2 regions of the Kitasatospora sp. NPDC051164 genome follow, and region 2 is predicted to be linked to the other one. Evidence: riboswitches for the same ligand, from Rfam matches in the RefSeq annotation. Region 2 holds a riboswitch; the other holds the start of a gene.
What was found. Region 2 has a riboswitch for cyclic di-AMP ahead of ACIBEC_RS07560 (NlpC/P60 family protein). Riboswitches for the same ligand answer to the same signal wherever they lie in the genome.
Positions count from the first base shown of each region.

Region 1 (7,423 bases), on a different contig from region 2:
ACAAGGTGCTGGCGCTGACCGTATTGATCGCCGTCGTGGTGATGGGGGGTACGGTCTGGCTGTGGCCCAGGATGGCCAGGACGACCTGGCAGGCGGTGCTCGGCCGGATCGGCACGCTGCTCGCCACCCAGTTCGCGGTGCTCGCGGCGCTCGGCCTGGTGGCGAACAACTACTTCGCCTTCTACAGCAGTTGGGACGACCTGCTGGGTACCGGTGACACCGGCCCGGTGGTGATCCACAACAAGGCGGACGCCTCCGGTCGCCTCCTGGTGGAGACGATCGGCCACGCCTCGGTCAAGGGCGGCGGTGCGGTGGGCCGCGAGCCCAGCCAGTCGGGCGAGATCCGCAAGGTCCGGATCGACGGCGCGGTCAGCCGGCTGTCCACCGAGAGCTACGTCTACCTGCCCCCGCAGTACTTCCAGCCGGAGTACGCGCAGAGGAAGTTCCCGGCCGTGATCGTCAGCACCGGGTTCCCAGGAATCGCCGAGAACCTGATCACCCGCTTCAACTACCCGGGCGCGGCGCTCAAGCTGCTGCAGGAAGGCCGGATGCAGCCGACCGTCCTGATCCTGATGCGCCCCTCGCCCGCGCTGCCGCAGGACACCGAGTGCGAGGACATCCCGAACGGCCCGCAGTCCGACACGTACTTCACCAAGGACGTGCCCTCGGCGATCCAGGCCAGCTTCCGGGTCTCGTCCGACCCGCAGGCCTGGGCCTTCATGGGCAACTCGACCGGAGGCTACTGCGCCCTCAAGCTGGCCATGCGCCACCCCGACGTGTTCCCGACCGCCGTCGCGCTCTCGGCCTACTACGACGCCGCCGACGACCCGACCACCGGTGACCTGTTCGGCGGCAGCAAGCAGCGCCGCGACGAGGCCAACCTGATGTGGCGGCTGAAGAACCTGCCGCAGCCCAACGTGTCCGTGCTGCTGGCGGGCACCAAGAAGGGCGACGGCGACTACCGGCGGGAGACCGAGGCCTTCGTCGAGGCGGCGCGGAGCCCGATGAAGGTCTCGTACAGCATGCTCGAGAACGGCGGCCACAACTTCGAGACCTGGAGCGCGCTGCTGCCGTCCTCGCTGGAGTGGCTGTCCCAGCACCTTGCGGTGCCGAACCCGACCGCCTGACGACCGACCGCCTGACGACCGACCGCCTGACGACCGGCCGCTTATCGGCCGGACCCCGGGGCCCAGCCGCGGGCCCGAGGTCCGGCCGTCACGGGTCTCAGGCCACCCGCTCCAGCGAACCGGTGTGCAGCTGGCCGACCCGGCCGCCCTCGCCCTCGAAGGTCCAGAAGGCCCGCACCGTCAGCTTGTTCAGGTCCATCACATGGCTGACGGTGATCCCGCTCTGCTCCGTCCAGCTGACGAAGTAGATCTCCGGTGCGACCTCGGCGACGTGCAGCCGCACGTCCTCCCACTGGCCCGCGGACTCGCCGAGGCCCTCCCAGCGCAGCCGCGTGCCGTCGGCCGAGTAGGTGTTGCGGAAGGCCGCGCCGTTGTCGGCCCGGAAGACGTAGGTGCGGCCGGCGAAGGCGGGCAGGGACGCGATCATGGTGGGGCGGCTCCTCGTTTCGGGCTTTGGTGCTCTTGTGCACTGCGGAAATGTCAGGCCTCCAATTTATCCGACCGGGTGCAGTCGGTCAGATCTTTGCCACGGTACGGATCGCCACCGCGCCGCCCGCCGGGGTGTGCGACCGGCACATGGACACCCGCCGCGCTCCGGTCCTACCGTCCACCCATAAGACGCACCCCTGCGAGACTCACCCCAGCGAGACGCACCCCCACCATGCCCGTCCACACCACCGGCATCGTGACGGTCGGCGGCACCCGGCTGCTGAGCGGCCTCGACCGCCTGGAGCCGGCCTGGGCGCCGGAGGCCGAGAGCCAGGTCGACGCCTGTCTCGGCTGACCATCCCGCCAGGCCTTCGGCCGAGCACCCGGACGGGCACCGGGCCAGGAACCCGGACAGGCATCCGGCCGGGCCGGGGGATTGATCAACTCTGCCGCCACACAGCGTCGTTGATCGACACCACTGTGAGCGGCACGACAACCGGACCGACGGAGTTGTCCGTTCACGCACAGCCTGCCTAGCCTGCAACGGTCGTCCGCCCTCGCGGACCCCGCCGCCGGGACGCCGAGTCCCGTCCACCCGTCGGCGGGTCACCGAGCACCACGCGGACGGGAGCGGGGGAACCAAGGTCGGCGCCCGGCCCGCGCGCTCACGCGTACGGGTCGTGGCTAGGGGTGAAGCTGTTCCACAGGCGGCAGGGCCAACTGCAGCCCGAACCCGACAGCTAACCTCGCAGGCGTCGCAGAGGCCCGCTCATGCCCCAGCCTGCTGTCCGGCGCGCCACGCCGCGCCACGCCCGCCCCTCCCGCCGCAGCCGCAACACCGCCTTCGCCGCCACCGGGGCGCTCGCCATCAGCGGCGCCGGCCTGTTCGGACTGCCGTCCGTGAGCAGTGCCCAGGCCGCCACCGCGCCGACCGTCACCCAGGACCGGCTCGCCCCCGCCACCATGGTCGCGGGCAAGGCCAGCACCGCCTCGCTCGGCCTGCACTCCTCGGCCTGCTTCACCGCGAAGACCGTCGGCGTGGGCGTGCGGGACGCGCGCGGCACCAACCTCGACTTCCCCGGCAACGCCTCCAACGTGCAGATCTGCCCGAGCGGCGTGAACTTCACCAGCGGCGCGCGCACCCTGCCCGCCGGGACGTACACCCAGTTCGGCTTCTGGCAGGACCTCGGCGGCGTCTGGCACAACCTGCTCTCGCAGCAGCTGGTGGTCTCGGCCACCGCCACCCCGGCCCCGGCCCCGACGGCCACCGCCACCCCAGCGCCGACCTCCACGCCGACCCCGACCCCCACGCCGACCCCGAGCGCCACGGCCAGCCCGACCACCCCCGCGCCGTCCTCCCCGGTCACCGGCAAGTCGCTGACCTGGTCGGACGAGTTCAACGGCTCGATCTCCTGGGGCCAGCGCTGGGTCGGCGACAAGAGCACCTCGTACAAGTACGGGAACCACAACCCGGACGACAACAAGCTGGACTGGCTGAACAAGAACAACGTCAGCGTCGCCAACGGGGTCGCCACCTTCACCGCCGCCCCCGGGGGCCCGGCCCTGGAGAACGGCAAGCAGTCCTGGAACACCGGCTTCCTGACCACCGAGGGCTCCGGCGAGGGATTCCAGGTCAAGACCGGCGACTACGCCGAGACCCGGGTCAAGCTGCCCGCGGGCACCGGCGCCTGGCCGGCCCTGTGGACCTGGAAGAACGGCAACGGGGAGATCGACTCCTTCGAGTACCACCCCGACAACCCGAACCTGCTGGAGCTGACCAACCACGTCAACCCCGGCAACCCGAAGTACTACACCGACGCGAGCGCCATCGCGAAGGACCAGTGGGTCGTCAAGGTCTTCTCGGACGGCAAGGGCGTCGGCGCCAACTGGTCGGCGTACCTGATCCTCAACCTCTCGGTGTGCGCGGGGCAGTACCACCCCGCGCCGCAGGGGGCCTCTCCGATCACCATGGCCGCCGACTACGTCCGCGTCTACCGCTAACCGGTAGGACGTCTCACCGGTCGCCGCAAGCCGGCAGCCGCTCGCCGGCGCCCGGCGCCCGGTGGGAGGACGTGGTTCAGGAACCGGCAGTCGTCTCGACCACCGTGATGTCGAACGGCTGCCGGTTGTTGCTCTCGTCCCGGTCGTCCGCGCTGCGCACCGCGACCCAGCCGCCGCTCAGTTTTCCCAGGGGCAGGTCGGGGTCCAGACGGACCGGGACGAGGGCGGTCGCGGTGCGCAGCGGCGGCAGCCCGGGCCCGAAGACGCAGCGCACCCGGTGGCCGTTCTGCAGCACCCCGCAGTTGTCGGGGTAGTAGGGCCCCTCGGGGGTGACGCCCTTCGGCAGGGTGACCACGACCGTGAACGGGGAGGCGGTGGTGTCCGGGCCCCTGTTGGCGACGAAGCCGTGGACGGTCGTGCTGCCGCCGGGCGGCGCCGCCGGGGCCGGGTCGATCCGGACCACCTCCAGGTCGGAGTCGGACGGCGCGGCGACCACGGCGGGCAGGGTGGACACCTCGGGGACGGCGGACGCGGTCGGCGCGCCCGGCGCGACGACCTCCACCGCCGGACGGGGCTCCGGCCGACGCAGCGCCCAGGACGGGCTGGTGGCCGGCACCGCCACCGTGCAGCCCGCCACGACGGCCGCGACCAGCACGGCCCCGCCGTACCTCCTGCCCCTCGTGCTGCCGTGCGATCCCGTGTCACCGCAAGACCCAGCGCTGCCGTGCGATCCCGAGCCACCTCCTACGACGCCCCGTACGTCCTGCTGCTCCATGCCGCTCACCGTGCCCTCGTGCTTCGGCCGCCCGCACCGTCGCGGGCCGCGTCCGCACCAGGGTGGCCGAGCTGTCGCCGCGACCGGGGCGCATCCCGACCCGCCCCGCCGCCGTCCGCTCGAACGGAGGACGTGCGGTGTCGGCCCGGCGGCCCGTGTCGGAAAGGGGGGTTGACGAGGCGTCAGGCTGGTGGCCCTCAGGGGGCGAGGACCTGCCCCAGTCGGCCGGCGATCTGGCGCATCACCGGTACCAGCGAGGCGGCCCCGGCCTGCTCCTCCAGGGCCCGGATGCGGGCCTCCGGCCCGGAGACCGAGAGCGCGGTGGGCGTCGGCGCGCCGGGGACGGCGAGCGCGATGCAGCGGACGCCGATCTCCTGCTCCTGGTCGTCGACCACGTAGCCGCGCTCGCGCGCCTCGGCGAGCTGGTGCAGCAGCTCCTGCGGGTCGGTGACCGTGTACTCGGTGTGGGCCGGCAGCGGGTTGGGGCCGAGGGCGGCGCGCGCCTCGTCCTCGGGCAGCTGGGCGAGCAGTGCCTTGCCGACGCCGGTGCAGTGCGGCTGCACCCGCCGCCCGACCTCGGTGAACATCCGCATCGAGCGCCGCGACTGCACCTGCCCGACGTACACCACCTCGCCGCCCTCCAGTACCGCCAGGTTCGCGGTCTCGCCGGTGGCCTCCATGAGCTCGGCCAGGTAGGGGCGGGCCCAGCTGCCGAGCAGCCGCCCGGCCGTCTCGCCGAGGCGGATCAGCCGGGGGCCGAGGGTGTAGCGGCGCGCGGTGTCCTGGCGGACATAGCCCTGCTGGACGAGGGTACGAACCAGTCGGTGGATGGTCGGCATCGGGAGGCCGGAACTGGTGGAGAGCTCGCTGAGCGTGGCCACGCCGCCGGCGTCGGCCAGCGCCTCCAGGAGTTGGAAGGCGCGCTCGACGGACTGCACGCCGCCGCTCGCGCGGTCGGAGCCTGTCGTCGATGCTGTGTCGGGGGTCGCAACCACCGGCGTTCCCTTCGCTGTCGGGGAGGAGTAGAGTCCCGGCGACCTCTTCAACAAACCGTTGAAATTCTGTATCGCGGAAACTAGTCTCCACCTTACAGAATCGAACTCGCCGACAGGCGGGTAACGATCGAGGAAGTTCCCGAGGAAGTTCCCACCGGAGCTCCCTTCGCCAGGCTCAACCGTCTTAGGAGTGTCCTGCTCATGGCTGCAGATCAGGGGCCCGTCGGCACCTCCCCCGCCGCTCCGGTCGTCACTGTCGCCGGTCCGCGCGTCCACCGGGCGGAGGAGGTGCTCACTCCGGAGGCCGTCGCCTTCGTCGTCGGCCTCCATCGCGCCTTCGAGGACCGCCGGCAAGAGCTCCTGGCCAGGCGGAAGACCCGCCGCGCCGAGATCGCGGCAGCCGGCACGCTGGACTTCCTCCCCGACACCGCCGACATCCGCGCCGGGGACTGGAAGGTCGCCGAGGCGCCCCGCGCCCTCCAGGACCGCCGGGTCGAGATCACCGGGCCGACCGACCGCAAGATGGTCATCAACGCCCTCAACTCCGGCGCCAGGATCTGGCTCGCCGACTTCGAGGACGCCACCTCCCCGACCTGGGAGAACGTGGTCAGCGGCCAGGTCAACCTGATCGACGCCTACGAGGGCCGGATCGACTTCACCACCCCGGCCGGCAAGGCCTACGCCCTCAAGCCCGCCGCCGAACTCGCCACCGTCGTGGTCCGCCCGCGCGGCTGGCACCTGGACGAGAGCCACCTGCTGGTCGACGGCACCCCGGTCGCCGGCGCCTTCCTCGACTTCGGCCTGTACTTCTTCCACAACGCCGCTCGGCTGCTCGCCAAGGGCGCCGAGGACCCCAACTCCGGGCCGTACTTCTACCTGCCGAAGACCGAGAGCCACCTCGAGGCCCGGCTCTGGAACGACGTGTTCACCCACGCCCAGGCTGCACTCGGCATCCCGCACGGCACCATCCGCGCCACCGTCCTGATCGAGACCATCACCGCCGCCTTCGAGATGGACGAGATCCTCTACGAGCTGCGCGACCACGCGGCCGGCCTCAACGCCGGGCGCTGGGACTACCTGTTCTCGATCGTCAAGAACTTCCGCGACGCCGGCGAGCACTACATCCTGCCCGACCGCAACAGCGTCACCATGGCCTCGCCGTTCATGGCCGCCTACACCCGCCTGCTGGTGCAGACCTGCCACAAGCGCGGCGCCCACGCGATCGGCGGCATGGCCGCGTTCATCCCCAGCCGCAAGGACCCCGAGGTCAACGCGGCCGCGCTCGAGAAGGTCAAGGCCGACAAGGACCGCGAGGCCGGCAACGGCTTCGACGGCTCCTGGGTCGCCCACCCGGACCTGGTGCCGGTCGCCCGGGCCTCCTTCGACGCGGTGCTCGGCGAGCGGCCCCACCAGAAGGACAACCCCGGCCCGTCCGAGCCCGTCACCGCCGCCCAGCTGCTCGACATCGCCGGCGCCGGCGGCACCTGCACCCACGCGGGACTGCGCAACGCAGTCCAGGTCGGCGTCCGCTACATCGAGGCCTGGCTGCGCGGGATGGGCGCGGTCGGCATCTTCAACATGATGGAGGACGCCGCCACCGCCGAGATCTCCCGCTCGCAGATCTGGCAGTGGATCCACAACGGGGTCGTGCTCTCCGACACCGGCGAGAAGGCCACCGCCGAACTGGTCCGCAGCCTGGTCGCCACGGAACTGGCCGAACTCCTCGCCGAGCTGGGCGAGGATGCCTACCGTGCCGGCCGCTGGCGCGAGGCCGCCCAGCTCTTCGAACAGGTCGCCCTGGCTGAGGAGTTCGCGGACTTCCTGACCCTCCCCGCGCTTCCCCTGCTGGGCTGAGCCCAATCTAATCCGCCGGCTCCGCCGCTGACGCCTGCCAGGCTGTAGCACTCCGGCGGCCCGTTACTCCGTTCCGTACGGCGACGAATCCACCTGTCCTCTCATCGCCGTACGGAAGGGCCTTTTCCTCGCAAGGAGTTCACCCATGCCGCGCATCTTCTTCAACGGCCAGGCGATGGTCGGCGGCCCCTTCCACGCCAAGGTCGCCGACGCGCTGATCGGGCCCGCCCGGACCGCTCCCG
Region 1 covers NZ_JBITFB010000001.1:210,528-217,950, reverse strand. Annotated here, with positions in the region: gene ACIBEC_RS00930 (alpha/beta hydrolase-fold protein) at 1-1,127, shown strand, start outside; gene ACIBEC_RS00925 (phenolic acid decarboxylase) at 1,225-1,554, opposite strand; gene ACIBEC_RS00920 (hypothetical protein) at 1,789-1,911, shown strand; cyclic di-AMP (ydaO/yuaA leader) riboswitch at 2,135-2,319, shown strand; gene ACIBEC_RS00915 (hypothetical protein) at 2,328-3,557, shown strand; gene ACIBEC_RS00910 (hypothetical protein) at 3,634-4,212, opposite strand; gene ACIBEC_RS00905 (IclR family transcriptional regulator) at 4,530-5,327, opposite strand; gene aceB (malate synthase A) at 5,529-7,181, shown strand; gene ACIBEC_RS00895 (gamma-glutamylcyclotransferase) at 7,327-7,423, shown strand, end outside.
Region 1: another riboswitch for cyclic di-AMP. It lies ahead of ACIBEC_RS00915 (hypothetical protein); the one in region 2 lies ahead of ACIBEC_RS07560 (NlpC/P60 family protein).

Region 2 (7,423 bases):
CGCCGGAAACAGGATCGGAGCCGAGGACGTGGTGGACGCAGCGAAGGAGCCCGGCGAAGCGCAGGGGCTTCGGCCCGCTGCGCAGGAGCAGGTGCCGGACGCCGGGACGGGACCGGCGGAGAGCGCTGCGCCCGACACCCCAGACACTCCAGACACCCCTGACACCTCCGAGTCCGCTGAGCCCGGGTCGGAGCACGTCGCCGAGAAGCTGGACCGGCCGCTGCCCGAGGGGGTGCGCCGGCGCGTGGTCGGGCTGGCCTCGGACGCGCTGGGCGGACTGCCGCCGGGCGAGCTCCCGCAGAGCCTGCGTCAGTACGTGAAGTTCACCCCCGCGCGGCGCGCCAAGTACGCGGCCACCGCGCTGGCGGCCGCGCTGGAGGCGGAGCCGGCGTTCCGGGTGCGGATAGCGGAGCGGCTGCGGCTGGGGCAGCCGGACCTGGTGAGGGCGCTGGAGTCGGGCAGTGTCCCGGGCGCCGCCGATCCGATGGACGTCGCCGCCGCCGCCTACCTGGTGCGTTCGGCGGGCTGGAGCCGGCTGGTCGCCGAGGTCGGCGAGGAGGTCGAGCGGGCAGGCGCCGAGGACGCGGCCGCGGAGGCGGCCCGGCTCGCGGAGAAGCTGCAGGCCGAGCTGGCCGAGGTGCGGGCCGCCGCACGGGCGGACCTGGAGCGGCAGCGCGCGGAGTTCGAGGGCGTCCGGCGGGAGGCCGAGTCGCTGCGCAAGAAGGTGCGGTCGCTCGAGAGCGACACCCGCCGGGCGCAGGCCGAGGCGCGCCGCCTGGCCGGGGAGCTGGAGGCCGCGAAGGCGCAGGGCGCGGCCGAGCGCAGTGCGGCCGAGACCGAGGCGCGGCGGCTCAAACACCGAGTCTCCGAGCTGGAGAACGCCGCCGAGCAGGGCCGCCGGTCGGCCCGCGAGGGGCGCAGCGTCGAGGACATGCGGCTGCGGCTGCTGCTGGACACCGTGCTGCAGTCGGCCCAGGGGCTGCAGCGGGAGCTGGCACTGCCGGTCTCCCAGATCCGCCCGGCGGACCTGGTGGAGGCGGTGGTGCCGGGGGCGGCCTCGCCGCACGACGTGGCGCGGCGCGGGCTGGCCGAGGACGACCCGGCGCTGCTGGACCAGCTGCTGGCGATCCCGCAGGTGCACCTGGTGGTGGACGGCTACAACGTGACCAAGACCGGCTATCCGACGCTGCCGCTGGAGCAGCAGCGGATCCGGTTGCTGGGCGGGCTGGCGATGCTGGCCCAGCGCACCCAGGCGGAGGTCACCTGTGTGTTCGACGGGCAGGACCTGGACGTTCCGGTGATCATGGCACCGCCGCGCGGGGTCCGGGTACGGTTCAGCCGGACCGGGGAGACCGCGGACGAGCTGATTCGCCGTCTGGTGCGGGCCGAGCCGCAGGGCCGTCCGGTGGTGGTGGTCTCCGCCGACCGGGAGGTCGCGGAGGGCGTGCGGAAGGCGGGCGCGCGCCCGGTCGCCTCGGTGCTGCTGCTGAACCGGCTGGCCCGGCCCTGAGCGCGGGCCGCGTAGGATGACTCCTGGTCAGCCTTGGGTCCGTGGTGGTGTGCGGGTCCGGTGAAGTCGGTGTGGGAAACAGAGTTCACGCCTTCGGGGGAGTGGCAAAGCGGATAGATCCGCACTAGGGTCTGGCGTCAAACCTATTTTCCGGAATCTCATCCAATCGGGTGAGTCCGTTGGAAGAAGGAGCCGGTCCCTTGGCCTCCCACCGCCGTCCCAAGCAGCCGAGCCGCGCGCGGGTCTCCGTGCTCACCGCGGCCGCTGCGACCGCGGTCGCACTCTCCGCCCAGGTAGCCGCGCACGCCGCGCCGCAGCCGAACAAAACGGACGTCAAGGCGCAGATCGACCAACTCCAGCAAGAGCAGGAGCAGGCGGCAGAGAAGTACAACGGCGCCACGGAGCGGGCCACGCAGCTGCGCAAGCAGGCCGACCAGCTGCAGGACCAGGTGGCCCGCGGCCAGGAGCAGATGACCCAGCTGCAGGCCGGCCTGGCCGAGGTGGCGGGCGAGCAGTACCGCACCGGCGGCATCGACCCGTCCGTCCAGCTGATGCTCTCCTCCGACCCGTCCGGCTACCTGGAGAAGGCCTCCACCGTCCAGCAGGCCAGCACCACCCAGGCGGAGGCGCTCAAGGGGCTGCTGGACCAGCAGCGCCGGCTGGACCAGGAGAAGACCGAGGCGGCCGCCGTGCTGGCCTCGCTCGACACCACCACCAAGGACCTGAACCAGGCCAAGGCGGACGTCAACACCAAGCTGAAGGCCGCCCAGGACCTGATGAACTCGCTGAGCGCCGCCGAGCGCACCGCGCTGAAGGCCCAGCAGGCGCAGGACGACCGGGCCTCGCGCGGCAGCGACCGGGTCGACCTGAGCAGCCTGCCGCCGGCCAGTGGCTACGCGGCCGTGGCCCTCGCCAAGGCGATGAGCAAGCAGGGCTCGCCGTACGTGTGGGGCGCCACCGGGTCGAGCACCTTCGACTGCTCGGGCCTGATGGTCTGGTCGTACGGCCAGGCCGGCGTCTCGCTGCCGCGCACCTCGCAGGAGCAGGGCCACTACGGCACCGCGGTGCCCGGACTGGCGGCGGCTCAGCCGGGCGACCTGGTCATCTACGGCCCCGACATGCACCACGTCGCGATGTACATCGGCAACGGCATGGTGGTCCACGCGCCGCACACCGGTGACGTGGTGAAGGTGATGAAGGCCGACGCGATGCCGATCAACACCATCCGCCGGGTCTGACGGCCCGACACGCCGAAGGGGTTCGCCCGAGCCCTGTGATCCGCGCCACCCCCGACCGGGGGTGGCGTTCGGGTTTTCGACCGTTTCGCGAGCATCGGGTGAGACCTGATCAGCCTTGCGTGGGGCGGCGGTTACCATCGGTCATTTTCACAAAAGAACTTGGGTAATCTTCCGTCTTTTTTCTGACAAGGATTTGAACCGATCACGGTTCAGTTACTAGGGTCATGCACCGAGCCATCGCAGTGTCGATCACCCAGCCGGGGTGGCGGCGGTGGCTACCGTCGAGTTCGCGAGGCAGCGGGGCAGGTCGAAGCGACTGCCCGACAGGGGAGCCCAGTAGTCGGGGGTGCTGCGCAGCGGAGCCGGGGAACCACGTTCCTCCGGGGTGAATCGGCGCCAGGTCGGCCGCTGGAACGGCCGTGAGGCGTCGTAGGGCATGCTTCCGGCCCGAACCCGTCAGCTCACCCGGTAGGCGGACGTAGGAAGAAGGAGCCCGCCTTCGTGGCGTCCCATCGTCGTCCCAAGCCAGCCGGCCGCGCCCGTGTCTCGATCCTGACCGGTGTCGCCGCCGCAGCCGTCGCCCTCTCCGCGCAGTCCGGCGCCCACGCCGACCCGCAGCCGACCAAGGACCAGGTCAAGGAGCAGGTCGACCAGCTCAACGAGCAGGCCGAGGTGGCGACCGAGCAGTACAACGCCGCCCAGGAGAAGCAGCAGACGCTGGAGAAGCAGGTCTCCGGCCTGCAGGACCAGGTGGCCCGTCAGCAGGACCAGGTGACCGATCTGCAGGGCGGCCTCGCCGAGATCGCCGGGGAGCAGTACCGCAACGGCGGCATATCCCCGACCGTCCAGCTGATGTTCTCGTCCAGCCCGGACAGCTTCCTCAACCAGGCCGGTGCGCTGAACCAGGCCGGCGACACCCAGAAGAACCAGCTGAAGGTGCTCCAGGAGCAGCAGCGCAAGCTCGACCAGGACCGCACCGAGGCCCAGGGCAAGCTCGCCGAGCTGGAGTCGACCACCCAGCAGCTGAAGGCCTCCAAGGACGAGGTCCAGAACAAGCTGAAGGCCGCCCAGGACCTGCTCAACACCCTGACCGAGCAGGAGCGCCAGGCGCTGCGCGCGGCCGAGGAGAAGGCCGCCGCCGACGCCAAGGCCCAGGCCGACGCCGCGGTCAAGGCCCAGCAGGCCGCCGACCGCGCCTCCCGCGACAACAGCCGCACCGACCTCTCCGCGGGCTCGGCCCCGGCCCCGGCCTCGCCGGTCGCCAAGCCGGTCGCCCCCGGCAGCTCGCGCGGTGCCGCCGCGCTCTCCGCCGCCGCCTCCAAGGTCGGCAGCCCGTACGTGTGGGGCGCCACCGGCGCGTCCTCCTTCGACTGCTCCGGCCTGATGGTCTGGGCGTTCAACCAGGTCGGCGTCTCGCTGCCGCGCACCTCGCAGGAGCAGGCGCACGCCGGCACCCGGATCGGCAGCGACCTGTCCCAGGCCCAGCCCGGCGACCTGCTGATCTTCTTCGGGGACGCCCACCACGTCGGCATCTACGCCGGCAACGGCCAGGTGCTGCACGCGCCCAAGCCGGGTGCCTCGGTCCGCTACGAGGCCGTCACCAACATGCCGCTGACCAGCATCGTGCGGGTCTGATCCGTACTCGGCGCTTCCAGGCCCGGTCTTCCTCCACGGAAGGCCGGGCCTGCGGCTTTTCCGGCGGCTCGGGCTGATGTCCGATTACGGGTCAAATATTCGGGTCCGGAGGGGTTTGGACTCGCTTGCCCGGACTCGCTAACGTCTGCCACCGGACTCCCGCTCGACGACCGCCCGCAGTGGGGCGGCGGCGGGGCCGCGCCGCAGGATTGGAGCCGCTGCCACCATGTCCGTGCACCGCCGTTCCCAACTGCTCGTCCGTGCGCTGGTGCTGACGGCGGCGGCCACCACCGCGCTCGGCATGGCGACCGGCGGCAGCGCCCACGCCGCCCCCGGCAGCCCGGACCCGGCCGACCGCAAGGACGTCAAGACACAGGTCGAGCAGCTCTACGACGAGGCCGAGCAGGCTTCGGAGAGGTACAACGCGGCCCAGGAGGCCCAGCGGCGGCTCCAGGGGGAGACCACGATCCTGCAGGGCGAGATCGCCGTCGCCCAGGACCAGCTCAACGAGCTGCGCGGCGACCTGGCGACCGTGGCCGGGGCCGAGTACCGCGGCGGCGGGATGACCCAGACCGCCCAGCTGATGCTGTCCCCCGACCCGGAGGACTACCTCGCCCGCGCCCGAACCATGGGCCAGGCGACGCAGCGGCAGCAGGAGACGCTGCACGAGCTGGTCACCCGCCAGCGCCGGCTCGACCAACGGCGCGCCGAGGCCGCCGGCAAGCTCGCCGAGCTGGACCAGACCCGCCGCTCGCTCGCCGACAGCAAGCAGCAGATCCAGCAGCGGCTGACCACGGCACAGAAGCTGCTCAACGGCCTGGGTGCCGTCGAGCGGGCCAGGATGACCGCCCAGGACGCCCGGGACGCCGAGCAGCGCGCCACCCGCGGCACCGACCGGCTGGACCTCGGCTCCGCCCCGCCCGCCTCCGAGCGCGGGGCCGCCGCGCTGGCGGCCGCGGTCCGGATGGTCGGCGCGCCGTACGTTTACGGGGCCACCGGGCCCCGTGCGTTCGACTGCTCCGGTCTGATGTACTACAGCTGGCGGCAGGCCGGAGTGACCCTGCCGCGCACCTCGCAGGCCCAGGCGTACGCCGGCCAGCGGATCAACCTCTCCGAAGCGCGACCGGGAGACCTGGTGATCTTCTACCGGGACATGCACCACGTCGGCATGTACGCCGGCGGTGGCGTGATCGTGCACGCCCCTTACCCGGGCGCCAAGGTCCGCTACGAGAGCGTCAACGCCATGCCGGTCTCGGGGGTGGTCCGGCTCTGAGCACGTCGCCGCCCGGCCCCCACGACCCCCACCCGATAGCGGGCCCCCACGACCCCCACCCGACGGACAGGACCCGCCGCACGCTGTCCCGGCGGGGTGCGCTGCTGCTCGCGGCCGGCGGGCTGGCCCAGCTGTCGCTGCCGCCGGTCGCCCCGGCGGCGGCACCGGCCCGCCAGGCGGCCGACCGGCGCGGCGAGGTGGCGGCGGTGCTGGCGGAGCGGGCGCGCTCGCTGCCGGCCCGGTCGGGGCTGCCGGTGGCCGAGGCGGCCTACCGCAACCTGGTGCTTGCCGGGGGCGGCGGGCCGGACCGGCTGACCGCCGCGGCCGACCTGGCGGTGCGGATCGCCGACTACGACGACTACCCCGTGGTGTACCCGCGCCGGATCGAGCTGGCCCGGGCCGGGGACGGCTGGCGGGTCGAGCGCGAGGAGAGCGCGAGCGGGCCGCCGGCGCCGTGGGACTTCGGCGCGGGGCGGTCGACGGCCGGCGCGCGCTGCCTGGTGCTCGGGTCGGCCGACGGCCCCGACCCGGCCGGGCTGGTCGCGGTCGGGGACCGGGCGGTACCCGCCGTCGAGGAGGTCTGGGGCGGCGCCTGGCCCGGCCGGCTGCTGCTCGAACTGCCCGGTACCGAGGAGCGGTTCGCCCGGCTGCTGGAGGGCGACCCGGCGGGCTGGGCGGGCATGGCGGCGGTCACCGTGGCCGCCCCCGGCGCGCCCCGGCACACCCCGGCGGACCGGGTGCTGGTCAACCCCGAGGCGTACGGACGGCTCAGCGACTTCGGCCGACAGGTGGTCATCACGCACGAGGCCACCCACGTCGCGACCAGGTCCGACACCCGGGCCTGGACACCGCTGTGGCTCTCCGAGGGCGTCGCCGACTGGACCGCCTACCGCGACTCCGGCCGCGTCCCGCGGCAGATCGCCCCCGAGCTGGCCCGGGACGTCGCCGCCGGGCGGTTGCCCGCCGACCTGCCCGCCGACCGGGACTTCGCCGCCGGCGCCACCGGCATCGCCCAGGCCTACGAGCAGTCCTGGCTGGCCTGCGAGCTGATCGCGGGCCGCTACGGGCCGCAGCGGCTGGTCGCCTTCTACCGGGCGGTCGGCGCGGCCGACGGGCAGGGCGAGGACCGCGAGCGCCGTACGGACCGGCTGCTGCGCGCCGAACTGGGTATCGGCCTGGCCGAGTTCACCCGGCTCTGGCTGGACGAGGTGGCGGCGCTGAAGGACTGAGGCCCGGTGCCCCCCGGGGGCGACGGCCCACTCGGTGCCGAGCAGCGGTGCCGCTGCTCAGCGCCGCTGCTCGGCCGGCGTCCCCGGGTGGTCGATGCCGTCCAGCAGGTCCTGCTCGTACGCGATGCCCGGGCGCACCGGGTAGCCCGAGCCGGGCAGCGCGGCAGGCTCGCGGTCCAGCACCACGGTCGCGGGCAGCGGCGTCTCGCCGCGGGTAGAGCGCCAGAGCCGGACGCAGGAGAGCACGGCGGCGGACAGCAGCAGCAGGTTGCGCGCGGCCAGCACGGTGATCGCGCCGGGGTCGCTGGCCAGGACCTGGGTGAACATCGTCGGGAACTCGACCAGCGTCAGAGGGCAGGCGATCAGGATCAGCAGCGCCACGGGCCGCTGGCTGGTGCCGCGTACGGTCAGGCAGACCGCCGCGACGCCGATCAGCCAGACCAGGTACTGCGGGCTGATCACCCGGCTGGTCACCACGAAGATCAGCAGCGCGCACAGCGCCGCGTCGTACATGGTGGCCGCGTTGCGGCGCTTGGAG
Region 2 covers NZ_JBITFB010000004.1:107,753-115,175, reverse strand. Annotated here, with positions in the region: gene ACIBEC_RS07570 (NYN domain-containing protein) at 209-1,510, shown strand; gene ACIBEC_RS07565 (NlpC/P60 family protein) at 1,711-2,748, shown strand; cyclic di-AMP (ydaO/yuaA leader) riboswitch at 3,086-3,239, shown strand; gene ACIBEC_RS07560 (NlpC/P60 family protein) at 3,250-4,383, shown strand; gene ACIBEC_RS07555 (NlpC/P60 family protein) at 4,610-5,656, shown strand; gene ACIBEC_RS07550 (hypothetical protein) at 5,863-6,885, shown strand; gene ACIBEC_RS07545 (glycosyltransferase 87 family protein) at 6,943-7,423, opposite strand, start outside.